Regions from separate parts of the Blautia massiliensis (ex Liu et al. 2021) genome, predicted to be linked through region 2. Evidence: riboswitches for the same ligand, from Rfam matches in the RefSeq annotation. Region 2 holds a riboswitch; each other region holds the start of a gene.
The links. A riboswitch is a leader RNA that binds a small molecule or an ion and turns the genes downstream of it on or off. The one in region 2 is predicted to bind cobalamin.
Positions count from the first base shown of each region.

Region 1: linked by a shared signal. The riboswitch ahead of ACTNDQ_RS00250 (cysteine-rich small domain-containing protein) and the one ahead of ACTNDQ_RS08920 (ABC transporter permease) in region 2 are both predicted to bind cobalamin.
Region 3: linked by a shared signal. The riboswitch ahead of ACTNDQ_RS00315 (sirohydrochlorin cobaltochelatase) and the one ahead of ACTNDQ_RS08920 (ABC transporter permease) in region 2 are both predicted to bind cobalamin.

Region 1 covers NZ_JBQHWA010000001.1:53,396-58,234, reverse strand. Annotated here, with positions in the region: gene ACTNDQ_RS00255 (C40 family peptidase) at 1-1,456, shown strand, start outside; cobalamin riboswitch at 1,688-1,857, shown strand; gene ACTNDQ_RS00250 (cysteine-rich small domain-containing protein) at 2,124-2,411, shown strand; gene ACTNDQ_RS00245 (phosphatase) at 2,518-3,234, opposite strand; gene ACTNDQ_RS00240 (glycyl radical protein) at 3,589-4,839, shown strand, end outside.
Region 2 covers NZ_JBQHWA010000018.1:36,107-40,945, forward strand. Annotated here, with positions in the region: gene nikC (nickel transporter permease) at 1-480, opposite strand, end outside; gene ACTNDQ_RS08920 (ABC transporter permease) at 496-1,425, opposite strand; cobalamin riboswitch at 1,562-1,735, opposite strand; gene ACTNDQ_RS08925 (MATE family efflux transporter) at 1,883-3,241, opposite strand; gene ACTNDQ_RS08930 (ABC-2 transporter permease) at 3,397-4,071, opposite strand; gene ACTNDQ_RS08935 (ABC transporter ATP-binding protein) at 4,068-4,839, opposite strand, start outside.
Region 3 covers NZ_JBQHWA010000001.1:71,838-76,676, forward strand. Annotated here, with positions in the region: gene ACTNDQ_RS00315 (sirohydrochlorin cobaltochelatase) at 1-732, opposite strand, end outside; cobalamin riboswitch at 894-1,068, opposite strand; gene ACTNDQ_RS00320 (NAD(P)/FAD-dependent oxidoreductase) at 1,457-2,836, opposite strand; gene ACTNDQ_RS00325 (DNA internalization-related competence protein ComEC/Rec2) at 2,959-4,839, opposite strand, start outside.

The sequences.
Region 1 (4,839 bases), on a different contig from region 2:
GACACTGGCGCTCATCATCAGCGGAGCACAGGTAGTCAGCGTAAGCGCAACAAGAGAAGATGAGGCAGCACTTCAGCAGGAGATGGATGCGACCAACGAACAGCTGAATGCGACTTATTCCAGATTGGATGAGCTTTCCTCACAGAAGTCACAGATTGAAGGCGAGATTTCAACTCTTGATGCCAATCTTGTAAACGTGATGGTTTCGATCCAGACACTGGAGGGAGATATCTCCAATAAGGAAGCCGACATTGCATCTACACAGACCAACCTTGAGAAGGCCAAAAATGCCAAGCAGAAACAGTATGAGGCAATGAAGAAACGTATCCAGTATCTCTATGAGAAGGGTGGAGACGATGCATGGTTCCAGATGATGCTGAATGCAGAGAACCTGTCTGACCTTCTTACAAGAGCAGAGTACACACAGAAGACTTATGAGCAGGACCGTAAGAGTCTTGAAAAATATTCCAATACGATCCAGCAGGTGGCAAACCTGGAGGCACAGTACACACAGGAGAAGGCAGAGCTGGAGGGAATGAAGCAGGAATATGAGGCAGAGTCCCAGAACCTGCAGGCACAGCTGGATGAGAAGCGTGCCACATCCGCAGATTATGATAATGAGATTGCCTACGCACAGCAGCAGGCTACAGATTATGCCAACCTTCTTGCAGAGCAGACTGCAGAGCTTCAGAGATTAGAGGCTGAGCGTATTGCAGCAGAGGAAGAGGCAAGACGTCAGGCCGAGGCTGAAGCAGCAGCGAGAGCACAGGCTGAGGCAGAAGAGGAAGCAAGACGCCAGGCAGAGCAGGAAGCACAGCAGGATGAGGCGGACGAGAGCGAAGACGTACAGTACGATGAGGACGGCGACGTGATCGAGAATGCAGATGAGGATACTGCAGAAGATGACACCGAGGATGTGGATGAAGATGCAGACAATGGTGAGAATGATGATGCGTCCGAGGATACTGAGGATACAGAGGATAATGCAGACGCAGATTACGATAACAGCACAGACGCATCTGAAGAAAGTGCAGAGGACACATCTAATGCAGAGGACACATCTAATGCAGAGGATACATCTTCAGACAGTGACAGTTCTTCTTACAGCAGTGGTTCCGGATCTTCTGTTGTGAATTATGCTACACAGTTTGTGGGAAATCCTTACGTATGGGGTGGAACAAGCCTTACCAACGGTGCAGACTGCTCCGGATTTGTACAGAGCGTCTATGCGAACTTCGGAGTCAGCCTTCCGAGAACCTCCTATGAGCAGCAGAATGCAGGTACAGAAGTATCCTACGCAGATGCACAGCCGGGAGATTTGATCTGCTATGGCGGACACGTGGCTATTTACATGGGTAATGGCCAGATCGTTCATGCATCGAACTCTCAGGACGGGATCAAGATCAGCAATGATGCTACATACAGAACAATTGTATCTGTAAGACGTCTTGTATAATAAGAACGTACAACAGAAAATAAAAATACAGCAGCCCGACAGCAGTTTGTCGGGCTGTTTTTGACGTCGGAAAAAATATTGAAAACCCATGGAACGGATTGAACGGCAACAAAATATGCTCAAAAATGTATAAATATTGAAAACAGTATTGACATATAATTAACAGGATGTTATTATGATGTCAGTATAATTCCATATTGAACATAGCAAGTGCTGAGGATAGCTGACAGTTATATATTGATTATCAGAAGTCCACAGAAAAGGGAATCAGGTGTGAAACCTGAGCGATCCGGTCACTGTAACGGAGGAGCGAATCTCATAGTCCATTGTACGTATGTATGAGAAGGAGAGAGGAGTCATGATCCCGGAGCCAGGAAACCTGCTTGTTATGGCGAGGTTAAACTTCCGTGTAAAGTGTAACAACCATTTCAGGGACTCCGCACCCCTGGGACGTTGTCTACTTTTTTACGAGAGTAGGCATTTTTTTATGGAATGCGCCTGTTCATATGAATTATACATGATTAAATGGCAGGCGATACTACTCCGGATACATTCGTTCCCTCCGCGCACTCATGAACGGATTATATTTCTACCCCGGGGTGGCATCGCTACCTCTTTTTATAGGAAAAAATTATGTGTGGTTATGTCAGGAGAGGAGAAAAGAGCCATGGAGAAACCATACTGGGAAGGCAAAGAATACTCTTACTTCAGCCACAAAAACTGTGAGTATTTTCCGTGCCATAAAGGAGCAGATCCGGAGAACTTCAATTGTCTGTTCTGCTATTGTCCTTTATATGCACTGGGAGATAAATGTGGTGGTAATTTCCGCTTTACGGAAAGCGGGATCAAAGACTGCACCGAATGCAAGCTTCCTCACAGAAGAGAAAATTTCGGATATGTTACAGGTAAATATAGCGAGCTTGCGGAAATTGTACGGAAGCAGCGGGAAAAATAAAAAACAGGCCAGTTCAGATACAGGAAAATGTATATTCCTGTGTTTGAACTGGCCTGTTTTGCTTGGGGGGACAATATCTGTTATCTGTCGGAAAAGATACAGAAGATCATTCTCTGGTTTGGAGAAAAACCTTGAGTCTGGGAATCTGGTTGTTGAGGATCAGCTGTTCCGGAAACATGGCCTGATGAACAAACTCAGCAGCACAGGTAAAATCTCCGATATGCTCCGGACCATGGCTGTCACTGGAAAGAAGCAGCGGCAGATCATATTTGCGGCAGCATCGAAGGATCTCGAAACAGTTTTCTCTTGTGTCGCCACGATAGCCATAAGGTGCAAGAGAAGCTTCGTTGATCTCAAAGATCGTGCCGGTTTCTCTGGCAGCCCTTGCAAGCGCATCATAATTAACCGGGTAATGAGTGTTATCACTATGTCCGAGGATCTTTACACAGGGGTTTTTCATTACATTGATAAAAGCTTCTGTGTTTTCGGCTCTGGTACCGCAGCGGTAATTCCAGGCATGCATGCTGGCAATGGCGTAATCAAGTTTGCATAATAATTCCTGATCTAAATCTACCGTTCCGCTGCGGTCAAGGATATTCAGTTCAATTCCGTAGAGTAATTCTACACCGAAATGTTTTTTGGGAGAATAGGTAAGGCTGCGGAAATAGGAGGAAGTTCCGGCTGCCAGAGTGCCGGGACCGTGATCAGTGATCCCGAGAAGCCGGAGACCTTTCTCGGCAGCTGCGCGTGCCATGTTGGTGATGGTACATTCCGTACCGTGACCACTGGCGATGGAGTGGGTATGCATATCAGAAAGATACATAAAAATACACCTCTTTTACTGTTTGAGAACATGTGACAGAGCGGAATACGAATGTCCGCTTTGCATAAATTTTTTCTGAAAAACAAAGGAATTCCTATATAAATCCAAGTATGGCAGAGCAGAAAAACAAAGTCAATAGAGAAAAACATAAAAATACAAAAAACAAATAAAATCAACAGGGCGCAACCGATAAAAACCACAAAAACAGCTAGAAACACATGTTGGATTTCGTTGACATCGAAGTAGGAGTAAGGTATAATAAAACTACATGAGCACATAGCCGGACAGGAGCGGTTCTGGAAGCGTAGAGGCAGACAGATCACCAGAAACAACCGGTTATGAGAAAGGAGAATCATGGAGAAATTTCATATAGCAGATGTTCCGAAAACAGACAGGATCACACATCTTGTAGATAATCTTTATGCAAAGATGCCGGTGATCGAATCTGCCAGAGCAAAACTGATCACAGAGTCTTACAAAGCAACAGAAGACGAGCCGATCATCACCCGCAGAGCCAAGGCATTTGCCCACATCCTGCACAACATTCCGATCATCATCCGTGATGAGGAGCTGATCGTCGGAAGCAGCACTTTGGCGCCGAGAGGATGTCAGACGTTTCCGGAGTATTCTTTCCAGTGGCTGGAAGATGAGCTGGATACAGTGGCTACCAGAACAGCCGATCCATTTTATATTGCGGAGGAAACCAAGGCGGAGCTCCGTGAGGTACATAAATACTGGAAAGGCAAGACTACCAGTGAGCTTGCAACCTCCTATATGGCACCGGAAGCGATTCTTGCCATTGACCACAATATTTTTACACCCGGAAACTATTTCTACAATGGTGTAGGACACGTAACCGTTAAATATGAAGAAGTTCTGGCAATCGGTTATGAAGGAATCATTGCCAAAGCTCAGAAGGAACTGGATGAGTGTAATGTAGGAGATGGTGATTACGCAAAGAAATCCCGTTTCCTGGAAGCAGTTATCATGAGCTGTCAGGCAGTTATTGACTATGCACATCGCTATGCCGAGCTCGCAGAGCAGATGGCATATCAGTGTCAGGATCCGACCAGAAAACAGGAACTCCTTCAGATCGCATCCAATTGTACACGCGTACCGGCGAAGGGCGCCCGTAACTTCTATGAGGCGTGCCAGTCCTTCTGGTTTGTACAGCAGCTGATCCAGATGGAAAGCAGCGGACATTCTATTTCTCCGGGACGTTTTGACCAGTATATGTATCCGTATTACAAGAGTGATATGGAAGCAGGCAATCTTACCAGAGAATTTGCCCAGGAACTGATGGACTGCATATGGGTAAAATTAAACGACCTGAATAAATGCCGTGATGCTGCATCTGCAGAAGGCTTTGCAGGCTACAGCCTTTTCCAGAACCTGATCGCAGGTGGCCAGAACAAGGATGGCGAGGATGTGACCAATGATCTCTCCTTTATGTGCATCCAGGCGTCTATGCATGTGCACCTTCCGGCACCGTCTCTTTCTGTAAGAGTATGGAACGGATCACCACATGAATTCCTGATCAAGGCTGCAGAGCTTACAAGAACAGGAATCGGACTTCCGGCTTATTACAATGATGAGGTTATCATT
Region 2 (4,839 bases):
GACCGATAAGGACAGGATCAGATGAGCGCCGCTGGCTCCTACGGTTCCTGCAATGGCAAGTGCCACAATAAAGACCGGCATAGCCATAAATACATCAATGATCCTCATAATTATGGAATCGATTTTTCCACCTACATATCCGGCAAACAGTCCGATCGGCACCCCGACACATACAGTGATCAGAAGCACCGTAAAGCTATAGCTCAGTGAATACCGGCTGCCCCAGAGAAGTCTTGATAAAATACATCGTCCCAGCTGATCAGTACCTAAAGGATATGCCGCCGACGGATTCTTTAATTTTATCGAAACATCCACAAGCAGTGGATCATGCGGCGCCAGTACAGGTGCAAAAATAGCTGCCAATGCAAAAATTATGACCACCATCAATCCTATTTTCGTTTTCGGTGACCGGAATACCTGTTTCCAGTACAGATTCTGGATCATGCTTTTTTCTGTTTTCTGCTTTCTTCTGCTTCCCATTCTATGATCTCTCCTTTACTTTAACTGGATTCGCCGGTCAATCGCAGAATAGGCGATATCCACAAGAAAATTTAATACTACAATGCCAACAGCCAGAATAAAGATAAAACATTGCAGCACCGGAGTGTCTTTTGAGATCACGGATTTCAATGCCAGATTTCCGATTCCCTGAATTGAAAAAATACTTTCTATCACAGCTGAGCCACAGAAAAAACCGATCACAATTGATACCAGACGTGTCAGCACAGGAATCAGGATATTTTTCAGACCATGACGCAAAATTACATTTACAGATGACAATCCCTTAGCTCTGCTGGCACGTATGTAATCCTGCTTCAGCACCTGTATCATATTGGTACGGATCAATCTCGTCATAATTCCAAAGAAACTGATATCCATGGCAAATGCCGCAAGAATCGGGATGCCTCCGGCATCTCCTCCGATCACGGAAATCACTTTTAGCTTTACTCCAAATATATAGAGCAGCATCAGACCGATCCAGAAAGACGGCATAGATACACTGAGGGACGACAAAATGCGAATGACTTTATCCAGAACTCTGTTTTCATAAATTGCCGACAAAATTCCAAGAGGGACTGATACGATCATCAACAATAAAAACGAAGTAACTGCCAGTTTAAATGTCTGTGGAAAATATCTTTTTAATTCCTCAAAAGCCGGTTTTCTGGTAGAATATGATTTCCCAAAATCGCCATGAAGTGCCTGATCCAGCCATTTCCCGTATTGTACCAGCACCGGCTGATCCAGCCCTTCCTCATGACGTACTTCTTCTATCTGCTCTGGTGACGGATGCTCGTATTTTTTCTCCGCCAGAACTCTGGCCGCATCACCTGCCGATATAAAACTCAGCATGAAAATAATAAATGTAACCGCCAGAACTACCGGAATCATAAATATAAAACGCTTTGCAATTACTTTTCCCATTTTCATTTCTCCTCATTTTTCATCTGTTTATTCGGTTAAAATAAAAAAAGCTGATATGATCCAGCATCATATCAGCACAAAAAACAAACCTCTACCTCAGGCAGAGCTTATTCCTTCTGTATCCCATCCGAATCAGAATTCTTCTGTCAAAAAGGCAAGTCTCCTGACTCCAGTTCTTCCTACTTACCATCTTCCCGGATCTCTCCAGTGATATTTTGGTTTTCGTCCCTGTCACAGTAGCGGTGGCTGTTCTGGCATTTCACCAGATTCCTTATTAAGTACTTTGTACACCCTTCTGACTATTCAATTTTCATAGTTGCAATGAATAAGTATTATAATATCATACTTTTCTTTTTATATAAATAGTTTTTTGTCAAATATAAAATATCTGAACATTTCATAGTGAAACCCGGATATTTTCTGCCTGTATTATTATAGATCCCTTAAGTAAATAACATTATGTATGAACGGTGACTTCTTTATATTTCCGTATAATGATCATATAACTTACGAATAATAAAACAGCTGCACTGCTCCATGCACAGATCTCTGCATAGTATATTCCATCTTCACCGATCAGTTTTGGCAGCAGCAGCGCAACACTGATACGCATTATAAATTCTGCAATGCCGCTGGCAAGCGGAATCAAAGTATTACCCAGGCCCTGGATAGCGGAACGATACACATACAGCAGATACAGCACCCACAAAAAGACAGCCATGATAAACAAATACTTATATGCTATATCCAATACCTGTCGGGTCTGATCCGGTTCACCGGATACAAACAGGGACAGTACATTACGTCCAAACAGCACCATCATGCCGGAAATGAAAGCCGAAGTGAGCACTGCCATATAAGTGCCGCTGCGCACGCCTTTTCGAATCCTCTGATATTTCTTTGCACCAAGATTCTGGCCCACATATGTTGTAATAGCATATCCATATGAAACGGCAGCCATCTCCAAAACCCCATACAGCTTATTCGATGCCGTAAATCCCGCCACAAACAGAAAACCAAATCCATTGATCACATACTGTACCACAAGTCCTCCCACGGAGATGATCACATTCTGTATTGCAAGAGGAACCGCCAGTTCCAAAAGTCGCAAACTCATAGAGGGCTGCCTGTAAAAATCCTTCTTTTCCAGGCGGATATCCGGGATTTTACGTAATACGATCAAACAGTACAAGGCAGAAAATCCCTGCGCGATAACGGTCGCCACTGCTGCTCCGGCTATACCCCAGCCAAAAACCGCCACAAACAACAGATCCAGTCCCACATTGATCACTGCTGCCACTGTCATTGCGATCAACGGAGATCTGCTGTTTCCAAGTGCCCGAAGGATCGCTGCAAATATATTATAAGCAGCTATGATCGGGATTCCTGCAAAGATCAGCCGCAAATATAGCATTGTCAGATCAATGACATTATCCGGTGTCTGTAAAAATAAAAGAACATGATAAACTGTACCTTCACTTACTGCGAGTACGACCACAGACAGTAATGCTGTCATGATATAGCTTTTCGCTACTGCACATTTCAGATTTTCCTTTTCCCTTGCTCCATAATACTGAGATACAAGAATAGAAAAACCCTGTGTGATACCTGTCATGATCCCCAACACCAGCCATACCAGCCAATCTCCGGCACCTACTGCCGCCAGTGCCTTAACTCCTACCACTTGTCCGACGATCATTGTGTCTGCCATTGTATAAAACTGCTGAAAAATATTTCCAAGCATCATTGGTATGGCAAAAGTTATGATCAGTTTTCCGGGGGATCCGGCAGTCATATCTTTTTCATTGGTTCCCATAAGAGTCTCCTTTTCTTTTCATCCTTGTCCGCTATTTTACAAGGGGCTCTTACGAAACACAAGCCTATTTTTTCACAAAGTTTTTCTCATATTATTGGTAGCTATTACATCTTTATGATCATTATTTTTAATGGATCATTTTTGTCACGCCTATCTTAAAACTCTTTCTTCTTCATGGCGCTCATACTATACTTATACGAAGCAAACCATATAAGCAGACTTAGCACAATAAGGGCAATCCCGATTTCAAGATCCCCTATTCCCCCTATCATATGCAGAATACTTTCTTTTAATCCCAGGTTAGCCTTCACAAAAGATCCAATTGTATAACAAATCGCAAAAATAATTAAAATTGCGATTGGCAGCACAATTCGCCCTTTCTCTCCTTCGAACCTTATCCTGATCGCAATCATAATTCCCGCAATTGCCTGAAACACAAAAAATGTGATCAACTCCATTGCCAGCATTTCCAGATCAAACACCTCTTCAGGATTTATGAGTACCATAATTCCTGCACAGATCATTCCAATGCACCATCCACATGCTGTCATGATAAAGGAAAAAATATATTTTTCTCTGACATATATTTTTTTATTTACGGGTAAAGAAAATAAATATGTGTAGCCATGGCCATTTTCATCATAACTGATCGTATTACCTGAATATATCGCCAGAACAGATGGGATATACATTGCAATGAAAGCAGCTCCCGTTTTTCCTGTAAGTATAAAAAACAATGCTACAAACACTAACACCAAAAAAAGATTACCACCCTGCCGAAAAAACAATCGAAAATCCTTTTCCAAAAGACCTCTGATTCCTTTCATCATCTTTCGCCCCCTGTCAACATCAGGATCACCTGATCGAGTGATCCGCTCTCTACTACGATTTCCGGATAATTTTCTATATAATACTGCTTCTCGTTCGTCAGACAGGCAACTCCAAAAAACTCTTTTTTCTCTTTCAAAAGATACCTTTTATCTACTGCCTGATATTGTTCCTCACTGACCTTCAACACTGCATATTTTTCAAGAATCGTATCCATCTCTTCATGAAGTATGATCCTTCCTTTATGTATCACATAAATGTCATCACACAGATGTTCTAGGTCCGAAGAAATATGTGAACTGATCAGGATACTTCTCTCCGGTTCTTCTTCCATATACTCTCTTAAAATATCCAGCATCCTTTCCCTCGCTCCGACATCAAGCCCTGCTGTCGGCTCATCCAGCATCAGGAATTCTGCCTGATGTGTCAATGCAATGATCAGATTCAGCTTTGCTTTCATTCCTGTTGAGTACTCTTTTATAAATTTATCCAACGGAATCTGATATTCTTCACACATCTGATGAAATTTTTCTGCTTCAAACTTTGGATACAATTTGGCAAGGACTGCCTCAACATCTTTCCCTTTCAAGTATCCACTGAATCCGGCTTCTGCCAGGACAACTCCCAGCTCTTCTTTCTCTTTTTCACTTAACTCTTCCGGTATTTTTCCCAGGATCTTTATCTCACCGGCATCATAAGAAATGAGTCCGAGCACTGCCTTGAACAAAGTACTCTTACCGGCTCCGTTCTCTCCAACCAGACCGGTGATT
Region 3 (4,839 bases), on a different contig from region 2:
AGTTGCATCGTCTCCAACCTCACCGAGCATTGGCTCTGCGATAGCTACAGACTCGAATTTATCTTTATAGCCATTGATTGCATCTGTCATCTCATCGTACTCAGCACCATGCATCAGATGGGTAGGCTGTACAACCAGATTCTTAACACCATTCTCTACTGCACGGTCAAGAGCCTGCTGCATATTATCGATCACTTCATCATCTCTTGCCTCTACATGGTTGATGATGATCTGTGCTGTAAATGCTCTTCTTACAGACCAGTCCGGATAAGCTTCTGCAAGAGCATCCTCGATTCCCTTGACATCCTCTGCACGGCTGTCATTGAAGGAAGTACCAAAGCTTACAACAAGAAGCTCATTCTCACCGATCTCATCCTGGTTACGCGGATCGTCCTTGGAAGCATCTCCTGTGTCACGTCCGAAATAATCCGGATCTGCATTCTCACCCTCTACCAGCTCTTTCTGAGCATCTGTCAGAGCATCCCATGCTTCTTTGGCTGCCTTGCAGTCCTCATCTGTTGTGTCGTTTCTTTCCTGTACATAGATCTTGTCGATCAGAGCTGCTACATTATCTGCTGCTTCCTGATCTGCATCAGAAGCCTCTGTGGTATCAGCTGCCTCAGCGTTCTCTTCTGTAGCAGAATCCTCTGCTGCCATTGCTGTTGTAGCCGCACCCATAGAGCATGTCATGGAAACTGCGAGCATCAGAGCTAACATTGTTTTTCTTTTCATTTCTCATTGTCCTCTTTTCATGTATTTCCAGAATACTGATATGCACAAAAAACAGCAGCTCTCTGCGGCTGCCTGCTCACACATGATTCTCTGCGCAATACAAATACATAAAAAGAAGTTCTGTATTGTTATGGAGAATACCGATTCGTAAACCGCGAATCCCTGGATCTCACAATAAGGCAGTTCTCCTGACTTGGTTCCACGCTGCTTTCCCTTCCCGGTCTCCCAGTGGTTATAAAAGCAGCTCCCCTTTCACAGTGACGGTATCGTTCCGGATTCTCACCGGATTCTCTTTTGCACATCCGACTGGATGCAACCTTATCATTATAACATTTGCACATATTTTCTTTTATCTGGTTATTTAACTTTTACCACAAACTCACAAATTTGTCAAGATTGATGTCAGACGATTCACGGTTTTCTGTGATCTTCGCTCGCAAAAAACACCTCGCGAAATATTACCAGTGAACAGTAACCGGTTTTCTCCCTGCATCTGTCAGTTATTATCAGAATACTTTCTCCAATCTTCATGCACATCCTGCATAAAAAACAGCCCCTTTCTGTCATCACCCTGATATCAGAAAAGGACTGTCTTACACCGGATATTCGCAATCCGCTTTGCTACTTGCTCATAACAGATAACCTGCTTTGCAGTTTATCTAGTCAAGCGGATATTCGCAATCCGCTTTGCTACTTGCTCATAACAGATAAACTGCTTTGCAGTTTATCTGTTAAAATACTCCTGCTCCAGGTATCTGGCTACATAGATTCCGCTGGCAGATGCATGGGAAAGAGAGTGTGTCACACCGCTGCAGTCTCCGATAACAAAGAGACCCTTGTGGCAGGTTTCCAGATTTTCGTCGATCTCAACCTCCATGTTGTAGAATTTAACCTCCACGCCATAAAGCAGAGTATCGTCATCCGCGGTTCCCGGTGCGATCTTGTCCAGGGCATAGATCATCTCGATGATGCCATCCAGGATACGTTTCGGCATAACAAGGCTTAAATCTCCTGGTGTCGCAGAAAGTGTAGGTGTTACGAAACTTTCCTCAATACGGGCTTTTGTGCTTCGTCTTCCGCGGATCAGATCTCCAAACCGCTGTACCATAACACCACCGCCAAGCATATTGGAAAGTCTTGCAATGCTCTCACCGTATCCGTTGCTGTCATGGAACGGCTCTGAGAAATGCTTGGATACCAGAAGGGCAAAGTTTGTATTGTTGGTATGCTTTGCCGGATCTTCGTAGCTGTGACCGTTTACTGTGATGATACCGTTGGTATTTTCATTCACGACAACACCTCGCGGGTTCATGCAGAAGGTACGGACCATATCCTCAAACTTCTCAGTTCTGTAAACGATCTTGCTCTCATAAAGCTCATCTGTCAGACGGCTGAAAACCTCTGCCGGAAGCTCCACACGGACTCCGATGTCCACACGGTTGGAAAGAGTCGGGATCTTAAGCTCTGTACATACCGTCTCCATCCATTTACTTCCGCTTCGTCCTGCGGAGATGATACAGTAAGTTCCCTCGTAACGCTCATCTCCTACAAAAACTGCATAACCGTCTTCAGTTTTTTCTACTTTGTCAACAGATGCGTCAAAATAGAAGTCCACATGGTCTTTCATTTTTTCATAGAGGTTCTGAAGCACCACATAGTTGATATCTGTTCCCAGATGACGGACTGATGCATCCAAAAGATGCAGGCCGTTCTGAAGGCAGATCTTACGGATCTCGCTGTTTGTGGTAGAATAAAGCCTGGTTCCTTCACCGCCATGCATCAGGTTCAGTTTATCTACATATTCCATCAGCTCTGTGGCTGTATCCTTGCCGATATGCTGGTACAGAGTTCCGCCAAACTGATTGGTGATATTATATTTTCCGTCGGAGAAAGCGCCTGCACCGCCAAATCCCTTCATGATCGCACAGGTTTTGCAGTGGATACAGGATTTTACTTTCTTTCCGTCGATGGGACATTTTCTTTTTTCCAGAGGATGACCGGCTTCAAAAACCGCGATCTTTTTCTCCGGATCATTATTCATCAGTTCATAGGCCGCAAAGATTCCACCGGGACCTGCTCCTACGATCAGTACATCATATTTCATAAATAAAAACTCCTTATCTTGTATTGCACATTTTCAGTACTTTGTTTTTGCACAAACCCTGTCTATTCTACAATAAACGTGTTCAAAAGTCACCGTTTTTTTTCGGTTTTGGAAAAAAATCCTCAATCCTTCCGGAACCTTCCGATCTTAAGCTTTTTTCCATCTGTTTCCACGGTAATAGCACCGTTTTTCATGGTGTATTCCACCTGACTTCCGGCCTCTTTAAGCCGCTCTACGGTTTCCGGTGACGGATGTCCGTAGGTGTTGGTGAGCGAACAGGAAATGATCGCCACTTCCGGCTTTATTTTCTCAAGAAATGCTTCTGTGGTAGAATAACGGGAACCGTGATGTCCCACCTTCAGACAGTCAACATCCTCAAGCCCCCCGGCTGCCAGAAGCTTTTTCTCCGTATCTGCACCGATATCTCCGGTAAAAAGCATCTGAAAATCTCCAAAAGACAACTCCATCACCATAGCTTCCTCATTCACATCTTTTCCTGTGGCATTTTTCTCCGGCCACAGAACAGAAAAAGATACTTTGCCGCAAGGCAATTCATCCCCTTTTCCTGCTGTCACGACCTTAACTCCGGCTGTTTTTGCTGCCTCTGCAAGCTCCCTCCATGCATCTGGTCTTTCCGCCCAGGCAGGCAGGATCAGATATCCGGCCCGGATGGTTGTAAGACCTTTTCCCATATATTCCAGAAGCTCCTTCACACCGTTGATGTGATCCTGATCTGTATGGGAAATAAAAATCCCATCCAGCCAGGAAATCCCCTGACTTTTCAATGCCGGCAAAAGGCAGTATCTTCCAAGCTCCGACTGGCTGCTGCTTCCTCCGTCGATCAAAAAATGGTGATCCTCCGGGGTCTCCACAAGAATACCGTCACCCTGTCCTACATCCAAGCAGATCACCTTCAGACTTCCTGCTGGATGATATCCCAGTATCAGGATTCCGACTGCCAGAAAAATACCGGCTGTTATCCGGATAGCATATAGCTTCCAACAACCTGCTTCCGCCCGCTCCTCTGCTAGCTCCGTTTCCTCACAGACTGCTTTTTTCTTCCGGAGCTGTTCTTTTATATACTGCCCCATAAACAGAACTGTGATCAAAAAGCCATAATATACCAGGATCTGCCATATTTCCGGCTCTCCTCCGATCCAGGTACTCCATCCTGATCTTCCTGCCAGACTGCAGAGATATTCATAAAAAAGCAGCAGTACCCTTGCCGGCAGGATTACCAGTTTTGCCGCAGGAATACTGAGAATTCCCAGCAGCAGCGCCGCCATTCCTCCAGTCAGCACTACCCCCACACTTGGAAGCACCAACAGATTCAGGATAAATCCGGCAATAGAGACTTCTCCGAAAAACTTCAGCATCACCGGCAGAGTCACAAGCTGAAGAGCTATAGGACTTACCAGTGCCTTTGTCCATTTTTTCTCCGCTCCTGCAAGGGCACAGATCTTTTCCGCAGCGAGCCCCATTCCCAGAACACAGCCAAAGGACAGAAGAAATCCGCTGTCCAGGAGATAGGCCGGAGATTCCACAAGGATCATCATGGCAGTTACGGAAAGAGCACTCATCATATCATAGATCCGTCCGGTGATCCTGGCTCCCATGGCGATCAGAAACATAGTTACTGCACGCATGGTGGAAACACTCCCTCCGGTCATGATCCCATACTGCAGCATCACTCCCAGAGAAAAAATCCCGGCAGGCCAGATTCCCAGTCCCATCTTCTTTAGAAGGTTGTAAAGCCCCATTCCCAGAATACTGATATGAAGTCCGCTGATGGCAAGGATATGTATGATTCCGGCCAGCTGATAGCGCATCTGTGTTTCCGGATCCAGTTCCTGTTTGTCTCCAAGCGTCATGGCACAAAAAACAGGTGCATCTTTTCCTGCTGCTTCCTTCAGGATCTGTCTGCAGCTTTCTTTTATCTCCAAAAGGAGCTGCCTGTAGCCGGAATACACTGCTGTTTTCTTTTGGAGCACAGCGTTCTTCAT